2 regions of the Aerococcus vaginalis genome follow, and region 2 is predicted to be linked to the other one. Evidence: predicted binding sites of a transcription regulator. Region 2 holds the regulator's gene; the other holds the start of a gene.
What was found. The regulator HrcA, encoded in region 2, represses chaperone genes, less so after heat shock. The targets are predictions, from matches to a motif close to TTAGCACTCNNNNNNNNNGAGTGCTAA.

Region 1 (6,757 bases), on a different contig from region 2:
AGGTGGATTGAGAAGCGATCAATGCAGGTTTACCAGCCCAAACATTTTGGCCCCATGGACGAGTACCAACGTCCAAAGCGTTCTTCAACGCAGCTGGTACCATACGGTTGTGTTCTGGCGTAACGAAAATGATGGCATCCTTTTCTGAAACTTTTTCATGGAAAACGTTGTATTCAGGGATGTCCTGTTCGTCGAAGTCCTCGTTGTAAAGTGGCATGTCAATGCCGATGAATTCTACTTCAGCGTCTTCTGGTAAACCAGCGATGATTCCCTTAGCAACACCTTCAGAGAATGAATCTTTACGTAAAGAACCAACGATTACTCCAAATTTCATTAATCAAAACTCCTTTTTTGATTTCAATGTTTTACTTACTTTTTTTCAGTAATCAACCATTATATGGTACACAATTTCAGTCTGTATGTAAAGGCTAAAATCGCATTTTTTACTTTTTGTGAAATTATTTGAACGTGCGGTCCAAATCACTCATACCCTGCTCGGCTTAGTACATGCCCTGTGTTGGGTCAGCCGGCATGTCATTCTTTTCTGGTTCTGGGTGATCTGCGACAACTGCCTCTGTTGAGAGGATGGAGCCTGCGATTGAACCTGCGTTTTGAAGGCCGGAACGGGTCACTTTGACAGGATCAACGATACCGGCTTCGATCATGTTTACCCATTCGCCAGTTGCGGCATTGAAGCCGACACCTGTTTCTTTTTCACGAATGTGTTCAACGATAACAGAACCTTCCAAACCAGCATTTTCAGCGATTTGACGCAACGGTGCGGTCAAGGCACGACTCACGATCTGAGCACCCGTCTGTTCGTCACCTTCGAGGCTTTCTGCGAGTTTGTTGACGCGTTCTTGAACGTTCATAAAGGCTGTACCACCACCAGCGACGATACCTTCTTCAACGGCTGCGCGTGTCGCGTTCAAAGCATCTTCGATACGCAATTTCGCTTCTTTTTGTTCCGTTTCAGTGGCTGCGCCAACGTTAATGACTGCTACCCCACCGGTTAATTTTGCGAGGCGTTCTTGTAATTTTTCACGGTCGTAGTCGGATTCTGTTTCATCGATTTGACGACGAATCTGAGCGATACGTTCTTCTAATTGTTCTTTGTTACCGGCACCACCGACGATTGTTGTGTCGTCCTTAGTGATTGTGATGCTCGTTGCCTGACCTAATTGATCGAACGTCATGTCTTTGAGTTCGAGACCTAAGTCTTCAGTGATCACGGTTGCGCCCGTTAAGATCGCTAAATCTTCTAATTGGGCTTTGCGACGGTCACCGAATCCAGGGGCTTTAACAGCGGCAACATTGAACGTACCGCGAATCTTGTTCAATACCAAGGTTGGGAGGGCTTCACCGTCAACGTCATCGGCAATGATCAAGAGTGATTTACCTTGTTGGATGATTTGTTCCAAGATTGGCAAGATGTCCTGAATGTTTGAGATCTTCTTGTCTGTAATCAAGATATATGGATCATCCATGTTAGTCACCATCTTGTCGTTGTCAGTGACGAAGTACTGTGACAAGTAACCGCGATCAAATTGCATCCCTTCTACAACATCGAGGGATGTGTTGATGGATTTGGAGTCTTCAACCGTGATGACACCATCTTTGCCGACTTTTTCCATCGCTTCCGCAATAAATTCACCGACTTGTTTGCTGCTGGATGAGATAGATGCAACGTTTGCGATGGCTTCCTTGGAATCGATCTGTTGTGCGATGTCACGCAAACCAGCGACCGCTTCTTCTACGGCTTTAGTGATTCCGCGACGTACGCCTACAGGGTTAGCACCGGCCGTTACGTTCTTCAATCCTTCGTGAACGATCGCCTGTGTCAATACCGTTGCGGTTGTGGTACCGTCACCTGCGACATCGTTTGTCTTAGATGCGGCTTCCGTTACCAGTTTCGCACCCATGTTTTCGAAGTGATCTTCGAGTTCGATGTCTTTGGCGATGGTCACACCGTCGTTTGTGATTAATGGGGAGCCGTAGCTACGTTCCAATACAACGTTACGACCTTTAGGTCCCAAGGTTACTTTTACAGTGTTTGCTAAGGTGTCGATCCCTTTAAGAATGGATTGACGCGCGTCTTCAGAAAACTTAATATCTTTACTCATTGATTACATCTTCCTTTCTGACTTGCTGATGAGTCGTGTACTTTAAGGATTATTCAACGATCGCTGCAAGATCCTTTTCTTTTAAGATTAAGTACTTCTCACCTTCGAAAGTGACTTCGTTGCCTGCAAATTTTTCAAACAACACGTTGTCGCCGACTTGAACGCTCGGTACGAATTCTTCAGTTGCATCGCTCACAGCGATGACTTCACCAATCTGCGGTTTTTCTTTAGCAGCAGATGGCAATACAATACCTGAAGCTGTCTTTTCTTCGACTTCTTCTTTGACCTTGACAATCACACGTTCATTCAATGGTTTTAGCATTAATGTTTCCCTCCATATTCCATAAGTTGATCGGTTAGCACTCATTTCATTCAAGTGCTAATTGACATTAATTATAGTAACGCGAGCATTAGTGAAATGCAATAGATAAGTTGACTTTTTTTGACCTTATTTAGAAATTTTTAACCTTTAATATGAAAAAGTCGATAACCATGCGAATTCTTGCATTTTGTGATGGCGTTGGGTAAACTTGTCGTTGACTTTATTATTAAAGAAAACACAAATAGAAAGGAACCGTCCAATGCCATCAAAAGCCATTCTAACCAGCATTATTATGCGTGCGATTTTGGGTGCGATGTTCCTCTTCTTTGCGATTGAATCCGTCTCTACTAATGGAAGCTTCGGATTCTTTACCTTTATTTGGTTGCTCTTCTCAACCAACAATTTCGTACAGCTGATTCGGAGTATTCCGATCTATCGCTGGTTCAAAAAACAGGATCGAAAATAAGGCATGAAAAAAGCAGTGACATGAAATCACTGCTTTTTTAGTTAATTAGTCGTTGTTTTCGTTCTGGTGTCTCACACCAATGTAGTAAATCAACGTCTGCAATTCGTTCGCCAAGTCGACGTTCTGAACGAACATCCCTTCTGGCACTTCTAAACGCGCTGGCGTAAAGTTCAAAATCCCTTCGACGTCCGTGTCTTTCAATTTATCAACAACGTCCTGTACGTGTGATTCAGGAACGGCTAAGATAACGATCTTGATGGACATATCCTGAAGTGTATCAACGACATCATCGATAGAATAGATCGGCACCCCATTTTGAACGGTTCCGATCAATTTCTCGTTCACATCAAATCCGGCACCGATACGCACACTGTTACTCTTCTTGAAGTTGTAGTGGATCAGTGCGTTCCCTAAATGACCAACCCCGATCAATCCGACTGTTGTCAGAGATTCACGATAGAGCTGTTTATTGAAGAATTCTGTAATTTTTTCGACGTCATATCCGTAGCCACGTTTCCCGAGTGTACCAAAGTGTGAGAAATCTCGGCGAATCGTCGCGCTATCAATCTTCACCGCGTCACTCAATTCTCGAGATGAAATGCGCTTTTTGCCCATATCCGCAAATGAACGTAAATAACGGTAGTACAATGGTAAACGTTTGGCAGTGGCTTTCGGTATCTTAGGCATAACGATTCTCCTCTCAAAGTAATGCTTGGAACTATTGTATCAGCTTTGTGATTGAATCGGCAAGTGTGATGACCGACAATTTTCTGCTGATTTCAGTCCGTGAGCTGTTGTTATTATCGTCTCTGACACTTTTTGACTGAATTATTGTTAAAGCTGTCACAGGCTATCATATCACAAATTCATGTGCTAAGATGAAAAAGAACGAAAAAGAAAGGAAAAATTTCATGATTCTGTTACAAGGAAACCATTTAGAGCGTCGCTTTGGCTCTGAAGTACTCTTTTCAGACATTTCCTTAAGTATTCAAGAAAATAGTCGTGTGGCATTGGTGGGAAGAAACGGTGTCGGTAAATCGACGTTGCTCAAGATGATCGCGGGTGAAGAAGCGCCGGATGAAGGGACGATTTCACGTGCGAAACAGATGCGCCTCGCCTATATGGATCAGCACGCCACCGTCGACAGTATCGCCCCTGAACGCACGGTCTATGAAGAAGTCGAGAGTGCTTTCGATGATGTGAAGCAACTACTCAAACAGGCCGAGACGGTATCGATGCAGATGGCCGAACTGAGTGTGAATCCCGACAGTCCGGAATATCAGGAAACATTAAAGACTTACGATCGCATTCAAAACACCCTGAATCGCCGCAACGCCTACAGCTACGAATCCGAAATTCGGATGGTGCTGAACGGCTTCCAATTTCCAAAAGAGATGTGGGAACAGCGAGTGCGCGATCTTTCTGGTGGGCAACGTACGCGACTCGCTCTGGCGAAAGTATTGTTAGAGAAATGCGATCTTCTTATCTTGGACGAACCGACTAACCACTTGGATATCGACACGCTCACTTGGCTTGAGAACTATTTGAAAGGATATCCGGGTGCCCTACTGATCGTGAGCCACGACCGTTATTTCCTAGACAAGGTGACGAACGAAACATACGAAATGGCACACAGCGGTATCGAACGTTACGCGGGGAACTATAGTTTTTACCTCAAAGAACGTCAGGTTCGCCTCGCTTCTGCCGAAAAAGCGTACGAAAAACAACAAAAAGAAATCGCTAAATTAGAAGATTACGTGAGCCGGAACCTCGTGCGTGCCTCTACGACCAAGATGGCGCAGAGTCGCCGCAAACAGTTGGAACGTATGGAAAAAATCGAAAAACCGAAGCAGGACGAAAAATCGCCGTATATCCGTTTCTACTCAGACAAAACGAGCGGCAATGTCGTCATCCACACCGATGAGCTCGGCATTGGCTACGACGGGGAGATGGTCTCCTATCCGATCAATCTCGATCTGAGAAAACAGAATGCGATCGCCGTGGTTGGACCGAATGGGATTGGTAAATCGACCTTATTAAAGACTCTAATCAAACAACTGCCAGCCATCAAAGGTGACATTACGTACGGTACCAACGTTGATATCGGGTACTACGACCAGGAACTCGGCAATCTGCACTCGAAGAAAGATATCCTCCATGAACTCTGGGACGAACACCCGACCTATAACGAAGTGGTGATTCGCTCCCTGCTCGGCAGTTTCCTCTTTACCGGTGACGATGTGATGAAACCTGTCGCCGCTTTGAGTGGTGGGGAAAAAGCACGTCTTGAACTCGCAAAACTCGCCATGAAGCACGACAACACCCTGCTTTTGGACGAACCGACCAACCACTTGGACATCGACTCCAAAGAAGTGTTGGAGAATGCATTGATCAACTTCGACGGCACGATCCTCTTCGTGAGCCACGACCGTTACTTCATCAACCGCATTGCGACGGCGGTATTGGAACTGGACACGGACGGTAGCACGCTCTATCTCGGTGATTATGACTACTATGTCCAGAAGAAACAGGAACAGGCCGAACGTGAAGCGGAGATGAACCGCGAGAATGGCATCGTGACAGAAACCGCAACCGTTGAAACCAGCGCAACCAAACAGAATTACCTTGACGATAAGGAAAAACGCAAAAAATATCGCAAACTCAAACGCGACATCGAAAAACTGGAAGCACGTATTGAAGCATTAGAAGCGGAAATCGCTGAAATTGAGAACGAAATGATCAAACCGGAATATTTATCAGATACGGGGAAACTGCACGAACTCAATAAGCAGCTCACCGAACGCAAAACTGCTTATGACGATACGCTTGAAGCGTGGGAAATGAAGAGTTTAGAACTCGAAGAATAGCTAACAAAAACGCACCATCCGAAGATGATGCGTTTTATTTTTGCCTTAATTAGTAATTAATAACCGCGTCGACGATTTTTCTGCAGGATCATGAAGTGGAGCGCTAATGCGCCAACGAAGAGCACGAGCGCGATAAACATCACGAAGCCGTTTGAATTAATGAATTCTGATCCGGGACGTTGTTTCATAATGATACCGAACAGCGCCCAGAGTGCTGGAACGGTCAACGCCCAGTTGTTGAACTGCATGAATAGGAATAACACGCAAGCCGTCGCTACGATCATAAAGAGAATCGCAAACAATGCGCCGAAGAATGAGAGGCCATCCATACCGATCTTCACGAACCAGGTCATCACATTCGTGAATGTCGCGAACGTCAACCAACCGGCATGCAAGCCGATCGGTAACGTGAGCGTCCATTTGAACGAACGCGCAATATCTGGACGGTTGCTGAGGCGTTTTACCATAAACAATAGCGTCAACGTGTACAATACGATCATGATCAACGCTGTGAAGATCCAGTCAGAATTCCACGTGAGCGTCCACAATATGTTGAAGATATTCCACAGAATAAAGAGCGGAATCATTTCACCGTAATAGAAACGCTGCGTATTCTGCTTGAGTTTCATAAAAAACGGAATCGCGAGGACGACAGCCATACCAATGTAAATAATTCCCCAGATGGAGAATGTGAAACCGGCCGGCGCCAGTAAATTCAAATGCATATCAGAAATTTCTTGCTGCGTATACGGCAATACCCAGCCGAACGCTGAGATGTAGTTCAACAATAACGTTGCTACAAAAAAGCCGATCGCCGTATAGTGCCAGCGTTTAATCGATTGCTTATCCATATTATCCTCCTTGTAGTAGACTAGATAACGATTTCTTTACACTATCAATTATATAGTTATCGCTCACAAAGAGCAATTTATGTTAGACATTTGACGGGTATGATCTATTGTTTTGAGTGATCTTCTAG
Region 2 (6,757 bases):
AACCTGCAATTTTACCTGCATCTTTTGTCGCCTGACGCTGAGAGTCGTTAAAGTAAGCAGGTACAGTAATCACTGCATGATCCACTTTTTCACCGAGGTAATCTTCAGCGTAGCTTTTTAAGTGTTGAAGAATCATCGCTGAAATTTGTTGCGGTTTGTAAGTTTCACCTTTAATTTCAACAGTGTAATTGTCATCACCAATGTGACGTTTAATTGAGCTTACACTGTTAGGGTTGGTTACAACCTGACGTTTCGCCACCTCTCCGACTTGTGTTTCATCCTCTTTGAATGCAACAACAGAAGGCGTTGTACGATTACCTTCAGGGTTAGGAATGATTTTCGGCTCGCCACCTTCTAATACGGCAACAGCAGAGTTTGTAGTCCCTAAGTCAATACCAATTACTTTACTCATTATTTGTATGCTCCTTTACCTTTAAAATAATTAAACGATTCAGTGCCAATTATTGCGCAATGATAACCATCGCTGGACGTAGCACACGTTCATTCAAGACATAACCTTTTTGATAGACTTGAACAACCGTGTCAGCAGGATGATCATCATCTGCTGGTACTGAACTGACAGATTGATGATAATTTGGATCGAAAGTTTCACCAGCTGGATCAATCACTTTGATCCCTTCAGCGTCAAACGCCTTTAAAAAGTTAGTATGTACCAACTCAATACCATGCTTGAGTTGTGTTGAAGCTTCATCAGCTGCATCAATCTCTAATGCTTTTTCTAAGCTATCAATCACTGGTAAGAGTTCCTTCGCAAGTGATTGTGAGCGAAATTTTGCAGATTGTGTACGTTCTTTAGCTGCACGTGCTTGCATATTTTTAATTTCTGCGGATAAGCGAAGCACTTGATCTTCTTTTTGGTTTAATTGATCTTCCAATGCCTCAATACGCGCAGTTTCTTCATTTGTTTCGTCAACTTCTGAATCAACAGTTTCTTGTGCTTCAATTTCTGCATCAACTGCTTCTTCTTCAGTCATTGCTTTTTCTTCGTCTTTAGCCACTTGATGCACTCCTTTCATTATGAATAGTTTTCAAGATATCGGTTAATTTCATATTTAACAGCTTTGAATAGCTGGGCAGTTCGAACATAAGACATATTCTCAGGTCCGATCAAGGCAAGCGTGACTTGTTTACCTGGAGATTCATCCTCGATGACTAACTGGGATGCGATCGTCATTTCTTGCAATGCATCACCAACGATCTCATCACCCATCCGAAATTGGATACCAGACTTATTCATTGGCATGAGCTGAATGACCGCATCACGGCTCTTCAATAGTTGATCAAAGGCAATCGCCTGGTGTATCCCTTGACGATTGACAAGATAGCTGAGAAAAGCCGTTTTGCCATGAACCTCAACCTGATGACTTGATAACTTAGTAATCAAGTGATTCAAGAACGGATAAACAAATGCTTGATCTTTTCGTTCATGATCAATCATCTGCTTTAATTCTGCGAATGCCTCAGTCAATGACTTCGAAGCTAGTGACTGATTGATCCAATAAACCACTTCCTCTACTTGTGCCATTTTGACACTACTTGGGAAATGGATAATTTGATTTTCAACCGTCCCTTCTTCGGTCATTAAAATCAATACAGCTTGACGATCTGTCAGTGGCACAAAACGATAGGCAGACAAATGGTAATCATCCAGTGTCGGTGCCACCGAAATGGCCACATAATTCGTCAATTCTGCTAACGCAATCGTTGCGCGATGAATCACTTCAGCCAATCCAAGATATGGTTGTGCAAAAATCTCGTTCAGCCGTTGTCGATCGCTAGGCGCAATCTCTAAATCAATGTAGCCACCAATTTGTGGAACGATATGATTTAGATAATAACGATATCCCGCTTCGGTCGGCACACGCCCCGAACTTGAGTGCGTCTTCTCTATGAGATGCGCACTTTCGAGCTTAGCCATATCATTTCGAATGGTCGCAGGACTAGCAGAGATATGATAATGCTCTTTAAGGAACTTTGATCCTGAAGGTTGACCGCTGCGTTGATAAGCATCGATAATTCCTTTCAGAACCTGATGTCGTCGTTCCAATGACATATAATCACCTCTTTTAGCACTTGCCAGTTCCAACTGCTAACAGTCTGTACTATATCATGCGTCTTTACTAATGTCAATGAAAGTCAAACTATTTTTTGACTAAATTTGCTCAATAAAAAATCGATAACACAAGGTTACCGATTGGTTGATTTACGTCATATCTGAATTGTATTCATCGCGATAAGCTAGACTGTTCGCTTGATCGTTATGCATTTGCGCAATCAATGCCTCTGCACTATCAAATTTTTCTTCACCACGTAAGAAATGATGCCAGTATACTTTCAGATATTCGCCATATATTTCTTCATTAAAATCAAATAGATGTATCTCAACAGTTTGGCGTTGTGGTTCATTAAACGTAATATTATAACCGACCGACGCCATCCCCCAATAGACCTGATGATTTAATACACATTCAACAGTGTACACACCGACATCAGGAATTAATGTATTCTCGGGAACCGATAAGTTGGCAGTCGGGTAACCCAACGTCCGTCCGCGATGCTCTCCGTTGACTACACGTCCCGTGAAGAAATAAGGATAGCCCAACGCTTCTTTTGCCTGATCAACATCTCCCGCTAATAACTGTTGTCTAATATGCGTACTGCCAATTTTCTCATGATCTATCGTTTGACGCGGTACTGTAATAACTGAAAATCGTCCCTTCGCATACTCGGGAAGTGTCTCCATATTAGCGATTGTACGCTTTCCGTATGTGTAATCAAAACCCGCCACTGCGACGACGACATCTAAATCAACGAGATAATTGTCCACGAACGCTTCGGGCGATTGCACTGAAAACGCACTAGTCATTTCAGCAACATAGAAAATATCAACACCCAATTCTTTCATCAACTGTTGCTTTTCTTCCAGCAACGTTAAGTAATTAATATCTTCTGGTTTAATCTCTTGATAAATGGTTTTAGGTGATACATCGAATGTCATCACAGCGAGCGGCAAATTTCGCTTCGATGCTTCCTGACGCGCACGTTTGATGACGGCTTGATGCCCACGATGCACGCCATCGAAGAATCCGAGTGCCATGACTATTGGGCCTCTACTCACCGCATTTTTATCAATCGGATGATGTAATCTGATTGTTTCCATGAAATTCCCTTCTACTATCGAAACATTTTAACTGGTTTAACTTCTGTTACCTGCGTCGGATGCACATCATAGATCGCTTTGAGATGCTCACCAATATATGCACAAACAGGTAAAGTGTCTGGTAATTGATGTCTATGTAGCACTGCACCATTTTCTACTAAACGCACAAGCGAGTCTGGAACGTGCCAAACGGGATAATCGGCTAACGCCTGTTCAACAGGGTGAAGGAACGACCGATCATTGTTCGCCATTTTGTCTGAAATATCATCCAATGTTAGGCAGTCTGCTGCATCAAACGGTTTAACCCCTTGTCGTGTTAAACGAGTCATCGTTGCTGGGATACCTAATTTATTTCCTAAATCAGTGGCCAAGGTCCGAACATATGTCCCTTTACCGCACACAACATGAAAAGAAAATGTCTGACGGCCTTTTGATGAATCGAAGATCGAGACATCAGTCTTGTCAAATTGATGTACAGTAATCTGCCGCTTTGGGCGTTCAACTGTTTCACCATTGCGTGCATAATCATAAAGTCTGCGTCCGTTGACTTTGACGGCAGAGTACATGGGCGGAATCTGCGTAATCTCACCGACTAGCGTCTGCATCTGTGATTGAATTGTTTGATCAGATACTGGTACATTCAATGGTTCAGACGCAATGATTTCACCACTTGCATCCTCAGTATCAGTACTAAACCCTAACGTAATCTCACCGACATATTCCTTCACTTTATCAGTCATCAATGAGACTAACTTGGTCCCTTCACCGACACAGCATACCAGCACACCATCAACATCTGGATCGAGTGTACCCGTATGACCAATCTTTTTCTCATGTAATATACGACGCAATTTAAAAACTACATCATGGCTCGTCATACCACGTTCTTTCCACACTGGAATGATTCCATCCATCTCGTTCCCTCCGTATCGTTTCACCATTTTATTATAGTTTGCGATAACTTTCAAAACCACTATCGTGAATAATATACAAATAAAAAACACGGAACGCACCGTCCCGTGTCCTTCTGCATGTGACGTCCGTTATTAGACTAAATGTACACCCTTATCAACATAAATAATGTCACCAGTAACACCACTTGCTAAATCACTCAATAAGAAAGCCGCCACATTACCGATCTGTTCTGTCGTGACACCTTTATTATCGATGGTACGTTCTTCAGAAGCCTTCAGCAACGTACTATGCTGTTTGATTCCTGTAATTGCTAAAGTCTTCACAGCACCAGCTGAAATGGCATTAACACGGATACCTTCCTGTCCTAATTCCGAAGCGAGGTAACGAACGTTTGATTCGAGTGCTGCCTTCGCAACCCCCATCATGTTGTAGTTCGGAATGGCGCGTGTGGAACCGAAGAACGTCATGGTCACTAAACTACCATGTTCATTCAAGATCTCACGTGCATAACGTGCCACAGCGATGAAGGAATAAGCACTGATATCCTGCGCTAAGTTATAGCCTTCTTTGGTCGTATGAATGAGCCCCTGTGTTAAGGTATCGCGATCAGCGAACGCGATGGCATGCATAATACCATCAACCTTACCATATTCATCTTTAATTTCACTGAAAGCTTTCTCGATATTTTCATCTTCAGCGACATCACATTCAATCATCGGAATATCTTCTGGAACAAAACGTTTCAAACTCTTTAGTAAACGTTCATTCTGATATGTCAAAATAACCTTACCATCTTGTGCTAAGATTGACTGCACAGCTCCCCATGCAATACTTTTCTTATTAGCGACACCCATTACTACAAATGTTTTTCCAGATAAAAAACCACTCATTTACAGTCCTCCTCAAAATTGACTAAAACCGTCTAAATCGCTGATATCTCTGCGTTAATAATTCTGTTTCTGATAACTGTCCCAGTTCCTGTAATGCTTCTGTTATTTCTTGTTTCAGCACAGTAAAATCATCACCATTATGATATTCAGGAATCACCTTTTCAATGATTTGATCTTTGAGTAAATCCTCCGGTGTTAATTTTAGTGTGCTGGCAGCCTCCTCAACGCGCGAAGCATCTTTGAAAAGGATACTCGCATATCCCTCTGGAGAGATCACGGAGTAGATACTATCATCAAACATCCAAACACGATCTCCTGACGCCAATGCCAACGCGCCGCCACTACCTGCTTCTCCCACAATAATTGTAAGGTAAGGTACACTTAAGCGTAGACCTTCTTTTAAGCACTGTGCGATAACAGATCCCACACCTTTATACTCCGCATCTGCATCAGACCACGCACCGGGCGTATTGATAAGCGTGAGTACCGGACGATGAAATTTCTCAGCTTGCTTCATTAATCGCAATGCTTTTCGATAACCTGCAGGCGTTGGGCTACCACCATGACGTTCAATCGTTTCAGCTGGTGTTTGCCCTTTTTGAATGCCTATCACTGTCAATGGTTGATCATTTAAATAACCGAGACCGCCAATAACCGCAGGATCATCTGCGTACGCACGATCACCATGCAACTCAAAGAAATGATCGACTAATTGATGAATCAGTGCTTGGGTTTGTATTTTCTCTCGGCTGCGTGCTGCGCACACTTTATCATACGCATGATTACTCATCCATCGCCACCTCTTTCTCGTGATGAAATTGCAACAACTGCACAACTGCTGAACGGATATCTTCTCTCGGAAGAACAGCATCAATGAAGCCGTTTTTCAACACGGTTTCCGCAGATTGGAAGTCATCAGGTGGTGTGGTGAGTGTCGTTTGTTCAATGACACGTCTTCCCGCAAAACCAACTAGTGCCTGCGCCTCAGCCAAAATAATGTCCCCCTGCATGGCATAACTTGCTGTGACACCACCAGTGGTCGGATCACAAAGCACAACGAGATAAAACAGTCCTGCTTCGTGATGCTTAGCCACCGCTTGCGATGTTTTTGCCATCTGCATCAGTGAATGGATGCCTTCTTGCATGCGAGCACCACCAGAAGCGGTGAACATTACGACAGGTAAACGCTGAGCCGTCGCCGTTTCAAACAATCGAGTAATCTTTTCGCCTGTCATGCTACCTAAACTTCCCATGACAAAAAATGGATCCATAATCCCAAATGCTGTTGACAAACCGTCGATACTTCCAATGCCTGTCATGACACTTTCATTAAGTGCTGTCTTATCTTTGCCTACAGCAACTTTTTGCTGATAGGCACCGTCTTCTAAAAACTGCTCAGGTACCGTTAACGCGTCATCCATCACTCGATAGTTATCGAATAACCAGTCTGCACGCTCGTAGGCTGTTAATCTAAAACCGTAACCACAGTTAGGACAGGTTTTATATTTACCTAGCTCTCTAGTAAAACAATCCTGGTGACATTTTGGACAGCGTGTCATCATTTCATCAGGAACTTGATTCATCTGCGTTTGTAACTGTTGATGATCCAATGAAACATCTACATTATCTACTAACAGAGGTAACGATTTTAGTGTCTCAATGGTTGTCGTTAAGTGACGACCATTCTGGAAATCATCGGTCATCAATAGCTGTGAAAGATAAGCTTTATTGGTTTTCACACCATCGATCGTCGTTTCCTGGAGTACGCGTT

Region 1: the regulator HrcA is predicted to act here: its motif matches at 2,480-2,506, upstream of ACWOEX_RS04900 (co-chaperone GroES).

The regions. Positions count from the first base shown of each region.
Region 1 is NZ_JBSMYC010000003.1:181,159-187,915, forward strand. It holds gene ACWOEX_RS04890 (NADPH-dependent FMN reductase) at 1-334, opposite strand, end outside; gene groL (chaperonin GroEL) at 501-2,123, opposite strand; gene ACWOEX_RS04900 (co-chaperone GroES) at 2,173-2,445, opposite strand; gene ACWOEX_RS04905 (hypothetical protein) at 2,705-2,911, shown strand; gene ACWOEX_RS04910 (redox-sensing transcriptional repressor Rex) at 2,957-3,598, opposite strand; gene ACWOEX_RS04915 (ABC-F family ATP-binding cassette domain-containing protein) at 3,823-5,778, shown strand; gene ACWOEX_RS04920 (hypothetical protein) at 5,835-6,629, opposite strand.
Region 2 is NZ_JBSMYC010000001.1:366,348-373,104, forward strand. It holds gene dnaK (molecular chaperone DnaK) at 1-412, opposite strand, end outside; gene grpE (nucleotide exchange factor GrpE) at 462-1,019, opposite strand; gene hrcA (heat-inducible transcriptional repressor HrcA) at 1,037-2,074, opposite strand; gene ribF (riboflavin biosynthesis protein RibF) at 2,225-3,181, opposite strand; gene truB (tRNA pseudouridine(55) synthase TruB) at 3,196-4,095, opposite strand; gene fabI (enoyl-ACP reductase FabI) at 4,228-4,986, opposite strand; gene accA (carboxyltransferase subunit alpha) at 5,009-5,776, opposite strand; gene ACWOEX_RS01740 (acetyl-CoA carboxylase carboxyltransferase subunit beta) at 5,769-6,569, opposite strand; partial or broken gene ACWOEX_RS01745 (acetyl-CoA carboxylase biotin carboxylase subunit) at 6,642-6,757, opposite strand, start outside.